Linked DNA regions of Luteibacter rhizovicinus DSM 16549. Each later gene encodes a partner of the first gene's protein in a complex. Links are inferred from orthologs where the notes say so. Each region holds a gene or a part of one and is shown in the gene's direction. Other genes may lie near its edges. The genes, in order: accC and accD.

The links.
Region 2: the proteins of accC (region 1) and accD are in contact, whole or in part, in a solved structure (PDB 8UXZ), measured with the Escherichia coli proteins. The link is inferred for Luteibacter rhizovicinus DSM 16549 from one-to-one orthologs.

The regions. Positions count from the first base shown.
Region 1 is NZ_CP017480.1:980,580-983,844, forward strand. The notes cover bases 28-2,975. They hold accC (acetyl-CoA carboxylase biotin carboxylase subunit), read left to right. Parts: upstream 28-793; coding sequence 794-2,158; downstream 2,159-2,975. Other genes in these bases: aroQ (type II 3-dehydroquinate dehydratase), read left to right, coding at 28-262; accB (acetyl-CoA carboxylase biotin carboxyl carrier protein), read left to right, coding at 321-782; prmA (50S ribosomal protein L11 methyltransferase), read right to left, coding at 2,729-2,975. Also shown: more of aroQ, read left to right, coding at 1-27; more of prmA, read right to left, coding at 2,976-3,265. UniProt on the Escherichia coli protein: This protein is a component of the acetyl coenzyme A carboxylase complex; first, biotin carboxylase catalyzes the carboxylation of the carrier protein and then the transcarboxylase transfers the carboxyl group to form malonyl-CoA.
Region 2 is NZ_CP017480.1:3,393,526-3,396,659, forward strand. The notes cover bases 25-2,841. They hold accD (acetyl-CoA carboxylase, carboxyltransferase subunit beta), read left to right. Parts: upstream 25-902; coding sequence 903-1,781; downstream 1,782-2,841. Other genes in these bases: trpB (tryptophan synthase subunit beta), read left to right, coding at 25-65; trpA (tryptophan synthase subunit alpha), read left to right, coding at 65-865; BJI69_RS15555 (phosphatase PAP2 family protein), read right to left, coding at 1,877-2,419; BJI69_RS15560 (glycosyltransferase family 4 protein), read right to left, coding at 2,391-2,841. In the rest of the region: more of trpB, read left to right, coding at 1-24; more of BJI69_RS15560, read right to left, coding at 2,842-3,134.

The DNA.
Region 1 (3,265 bases):
GGCACGCGACGAAGGCGTCGCCTGGATCCTGATCAACCCGGCTGCGTTCACGCACACGTCCATTGCCATCCGCGACGCCCTTGCCGGCGTGTCGATCCCGTTCATCGAGATCCACCTGTCCAATCCGCATGCGCGCGAGGCGTTCCGCCATCACTCGTATCTGTCCGACCTGGCCACCGGCGTGATCTGCGGCTTTGGCGGTGACAGCTACCGCCTGGCGCTAGAAGCCACCCTGCTCCGCCTGGCGGTGCCCGCGGCCTGACTCCCATTGGCGGTTCGCCCAGCCGGCGGACCGCATCCACCACCAGAAGGTTTGTCCCATGGACCTGCGCAAGATCAAGAAACTCATCGACCTGCTCGAGGAATCGAACCTCGCCGAGCTGGAAATCAAGGAAGGCGAAGAAGTCGTACGCCTGTCCCGCGTGCCGAAGGGCACCGCTGCGCCGCAGATGTACGCCGCCCCGATGCAGCAAGTCGCTCCGGTGGCCGCCGCTCCCGTCGCCGTCGCGCCCGCCGCCGCTGCACCGGTCGAAACCGGTCTCCCGGCTGGCCACGTGACCAAGGCGCCGATGGTCGGCACCTTCTACGCCTCGTCGACGCCGGGCGCCCCGGCGTTCGCCACGGTCGGCAAGCAGGTCAAGGCAGGTGAAACGCTGGGCATCATCGAAGCGATGAAGATGTTCAACCAGATCGAGGCCGACGTCTCGGGCACCGTCGTCGCTGTCCTGGTCGAGAACGGCCAGCCGGTCGAATTCGACGAACCCATGTTCGTCATCGCCTGAGGCCTGACACCATGCTCGAGAAGGTAGTCATCGCCAACCGCGGCGAAATCGCGCTGCGGGTGCTGCGCGCGTGCCACGCGCTCGGCATCAAGACGGTCGCGGTGCACTCCACCGTGGATCGCAACCTCAAGCACGTCGGCCTGGCCGACGAATCGGTATGCATCGGCCCGGGTCCCTCGGCCGACAGCTACCTCAACATTCCCCGGATCATCGCCGCCGCCGAGATCACCGACGCCCAGGCGATCCATCCGGGCTACGGCTTCCTCTCGGAGAACGCCAACTTCGCCGAACAGGTCGAGACCTCGGGCTTCATCTTCATCGGCCCGACCGCCGATGTGATCCGCCTGATGGGCGACAAGGTCGAAGCCATCCGCGCCATGAAGGCGGCCGGCGTGCCGTGCGTGCCCGGCTCGGGCGGCCCGTTGGGCGACGACACCGACGAGAACATCCGCATCGCCCGTGAGATCGGCTACCCGGTCATCATCAAGGCGTCGGGCGGCGGCGGTGGTCGCGGTATGCGCGTCGTGCGCACTGAGGCCCACCTCGCCAACTCCATCGTCATGACGAAGCAGGAAGCCAAGGCGGCTTTCAGCAACGATCAGGTCTACATGGAGAAGTTCCTGGAGAATCCGCGCCACGTGGAGATCCAGGTGCTTGCCGACGGCCAGGGCAATGCGATCCACCTCGGTGAACGCGACTGCTCCATGCAGCGCCGCCACCAGAAGGTTGTCGAAGAAGCACCGGCGCCCGGCATCACCCCGGAAATGCGCGCCCAGATCGGCAAGGTCTGCGTCGACGCCTGCCTGCGCATCGGTTATCGCGGCGCAGGCACCTTCGAATTCCTGTTCGAGGGCGGCCGCTTCTACTTCATCGAGATGAACACCCGTATCCAGGTGGAGCATCCGGTGACCGAGCTGGTGACCGGCATCGACCTCGTTCGCGAGCAGTTGCTCATCGCTGGCGGCGAGAAGCTCTCGATCCGCCAGGAAGACATCGTGTTCACCGGTCACGCCATCGAGTGCCGCGTGAATGCCGAGGATCCCGACACCTTCATGCCGAGCCCCGGCACGGTGAAGCGTTTCGAGGCGCCGGGTGGCCCGGGCGTACGCGTCGACACCCATCTCTACGATGGCTACCGCATCCCGCCGAACTACGATTCGATGATCGGCAAGATCATCGTGCACGGCCCGGATCGTGCCACCGCCATCGCGCGCATGCGCATGGCGTTGAACGAGACCGTGATCGAAGGCGTGAAGTGCAATATCCCGCTGCAGCAGCGCATCATGGCCGACGTCGGTTTCCAGCAGGGTGGACAGAACATCCACTATCTGGAAAAGCGCATGGCGGAGCAGAAAGAAACGCCGCCTCCGGTGTGAGGTTTCGATAAGAAGGCCGGAGTCACGCGGTGATCTCACTGCGTGACTTCGGCCTTTTTTGTTGCACCTGTGGCATCCGCGGCACCTGTGGGAGCCGCCCGACCCCTGTGGGAGCCGCTTCAGCGGCGAACCCTCAGGCTATCGGACCTTCGAGTGAGGCCTTGTGTTGCATCGGGTGAGCGGTTGAACCTCCTGCACGATGCGATGTTCGGCCTCGTTCGCGATATCAGCGCTGAGGATTCGCCGATGAATCGGCTCCTACAACAGCAGCGCCTCGAGCTTGTGGGCGGTGCGCGCGACCGCACGCAACCGCAGCGTGCGGTGGCGCGAGGGGCAAGGCCCTTGGGGCCGCATAAGCTGAGGGCGGCCCCGACTCCCTGACGGAGCGAGAGAGAAGCTACCGCCCGCCTCGAAGAGCTGCGCCGGCGGCCCCAAGGGCCTTGCCCCTCGCGGCTTTCGCTAGCGATGACTGCACTGGCTTCTTTGCTCTGTCGGCTTTTCGCCGCTGAAGCGGCTCCCACATGGTTTGATCACCGCTGAAGCGGCTTCCACATTTAACAGCTGTCCGATTCAGCTACGGCGACGACCGCTGATGCGCACCCAGTCTTCCAGCGTGCGCACTTCGAGATCCTCGAACCATTCCGCATAGCGCACCAGCAATTCCTCGTGCTGCCCATGAAGGATGCCCGACAGCGCGAACGGTGCACCCGGCTTCACGGCGGCGGCAAAGGTCGGGGCAAGCTCACCCAGCGGCCCTGCGAGGATATTCGCGACAAGCACATCGGCGAGCTCGGTCGGCGCCTCGCCCGGCAGATAGACGGCCAGATCCGCATGCACGCCGTTACGCTCGGCGTTGTCGTGCGAGGAAATGAGCGCTTGCGGATCGTTGTCGATGCCGACGGCGCGGGCGGCGCCCAACTTCAGTGCCGCGATCGCAAGGATGCCGGAGCCGCAGCCGTAGTCGAGAACCAGCTTGTCGGCCATCTGCTGGCCATCCAGCCACTCCAGGCACATCGCGGTGGTCGGGTGCGTGCCCGTGCCGAAGGCCAGGCCGGGGTCGAGGCGGACGACGACGATGTCGCCCTCCACCGGCGGCTCGATATTCCA
Region 2 (3,134 bases), 2.4 Mb from region 1 along the record:
ATCTTTCCGGTCGTGGCGACAAAGACGTGCACACGATCGCCGAGCGTGAAGGGATCGAACTCTGATGAGCCGCATCGAACGTCGTTTTGCGGCGCTGAAGGCCGCCGGCCGCACGGGTCTGATTCCTTTCGTCACCGCAGGCGACCCGTCGCCCGATGACATGGTGCCGATGCTGCACGCCCTGGTCGCCGCCGGCGCCGACGTGATCGAGCTTGGCGTACCGTTTTCCGACCCGATGGCGGATGGCCCGGTCATCCAGCACGCCAGCGAGCGCGCCATCGCCAAGGGCGTCGGCCTGCACAATGTACTGGCCTGGGTCGCGGCATTTCGTGAGACGGACGACGAAACGCCGATCGTCCTGATGGGCTATCTGAATCCCATCGAGATGTATGGTTACGAGGAGTTCGCCGAAGATGCCGTGGAGAAGGGTGTCGATGGCGTCCTGATGGTAGATTGTCCGCTGGAGGAGTCGCACGTGCTCGCACCGCTCCGGGCAGCCGGCCTCGACCAGATCCTGCTGGCGTCGCCGACGACCACGGCAGCGCGGCTGACCGCCCTCAGCGAGGCCGCCGCGGGCTTCCTGTATTATGTGTCGTTCGCTGGCATCACCGGGGCCGCCCAGCTGAGCACCGGCGACATCGCCGAGCGCGTGGCGGGTATCCGAGCGAAGTCGAAGGCACCGGTAGCCGTCGGCTTCGGTGTTCGCGACGCGGCCAGTGCCGTGGCGATCGGCGCCTTCGCCGACGCCGTGGTCATCGGCAGTGCCCTGGTCGACCGCCTTTCCGGCGCGACCTCGGCAGACGATCTCGCGGGCAGGGCACACGAATTTCTCGCGCCGATCCGCGCTGCGCTCGACGCGCGCTGAACGGCCGTTGCGTTAGAACGGATCCACGGAGACAACGATGAACTGGCTGCAGAAAATCATGACGCCGAAGACCCGCGCCCAGCAGCGCGCGGCCGGCGATAACAAGGGCAAGGTGCCCGAGGGCGTGTGGGAAAAGTGTGCCGGTTGCGGCACGGTCCTCTACAAGCCGGAGCTCGAGAAGTCCCTGATGGTCTGCCCGAAGTGCGGCCATCACCACGCGATCAGCGCGCGCGTGCGCCTGAACGCCTTCTTCGACGAGGGCAGCACCACCGAGCTCTGGGCGAAGATGGAAGCGGTCGACGCACTGAAGTTCAAGGACCAGAAGAAGTACAAGGACCGCGTCACCGCGGCGCAGAAAGCCACGGGCGAGAAGGACGCGCTGATCGCGATGTCCGGCCGTCTGCTGGATCGTCCGGTGGTCTCGGTCGCCTTCGAGTTCGCCTTCATGGGCGGCTCGATGGGCTCGGTGGTCGGCGAGAAGTTCGCCCGGGCCGCCGAGCGCGCCCTGGCCGACAAGAGTGCCCTGGTGTGCTTTGCCGCCACGGGTGGCGCCCGCATGCAGGAAGGCCTGTTTTCGCTGATGCAGATGGCGAAGACCTCGGCTGCGCTGGCACGCATGCGCGACGCCGGCGTGCCGTACATCTCCGTGCTCACCCACCCGACCACCGGTGGTGTCTCGGCGAGCCTGGGCATGCTGGGTGACATCAATGTCGCCGAGCCGAAAGCCCTGATCGGCTTCGCTGGACCTCGCGTCATCGAACAGACCGTGCGCGAGACCCTTCCGGAAGGCTTCCAGCGTCCCGACTTCCTGGTCGAACACGGCGCCATCGACGTCATCGTCGATCGCCGCGAAATGCGCGACAAGCTCGGCGCGATGCTCGGCATCATGCAGAAGGCGCCGCGCGCCGCCGCGTGATGTGAGGGTGTGGGAGCCGCTTCAGCGGCGATAGCAAAAAGCCCGACTCGGTCGGGCTTTTTGTGTTTTTGGTCTGGCTAGCGCGCCACATGGCGTCACACCAGCACGCGCTCCGCCCACAGCGACAAGCTGCCAAGACCCGCGCCGATCACGGTCGCGGCAAGCACATCGCTCGGATAGTGCAGTCCAAGAACGACACGAGACGCTCCGATCAGCGCCGCAAAGCCGATCAGGAAAGGCGCGAGGATCGGGTAGTGCGCCACCGCGACAACGGTGAACGCCACGGCCTGCAGCGTATGCCCGGACGGAAAACTGAATTCGTCGAGCGGCGGTACGTGGGCGATGACGCCGGGACAGGTGCGGAACGGTCGCGGACGGCGCGTCCAGCGCTTGAGTACGCGATAAAGCATCAGTGCGGTCAGACCGGTGACGGCCATCTGGACGGCCACAGCGACACCGTGCCAGCCGCCGACGAGCGCGATGACCGTCATCAGCGAATACCAGAAAACGCCATCGCCGAGCCGGCTGATGGCGCCGAAGAAGATCCCGATGGCCCGGCGTGCTCCCCAGCGATTGGCGGCGACGCACATGCGGCGATCGAGGCTCGCCCTACGCGGCGACGGCGGTGCTCCGTTCATGGACATTCTCCTCGGACAGGGATCGCATGATGGCTTCGAAGTCGTTGACGACCGACTCGGGCGAGAGGTTGGCGACAGAAACGCGTGCGGCATGCCCCATGGCCGTACGCACCGTGGCATCGGCACCCAGGGTGGCCGCGCGTTCGATCAGACCGCCTTCGTTACCTGGCGCGACGCGAATGCCGTTCTGGCCGTTGCGGATGAACTCACGCGCGGCGGCTTCGGCGTAGGCGACGACCGGGATGCCGGAGGCCATCGCCTCGAGCACGACGTTGCCGAAGGTTTCGGTGAGGCTGGGAAAGACGAAGAGATCGGCGCTGGCGTAGAACGCAGCCAGTTCATCGCCGCGGCGCGTGCCGGCGAAGATCACATCCGGGTTAGCCGCTTCGAGCGCTGCCCGGCCCGGGCCGTCGCCGACGATGACGCAGCGTGCGTGAGGTACCCGACGTGCGAGTGCGCGATAGGCCTCGATGACCACGTGCAGGTTTTTTTCCGGTGCCACGCGCCCGACGCTGAGTACTACCGGCGTGTCGGGACCGGCACCCCAGCTGTCGCGCAGGGCTTCATCGCGATGCTCCGGATGAAAGCGCGCGGTATCGACGCCGCGTCGAAGGACACGCACGTCGTGGACGCCGAGATCGTTGAGCTCGCTGGCGAGTTGGCCCGTCGGTACGAGGGTCGTCTGCGCCCGGCGATGGAAGCGGGCCAGGTAGCG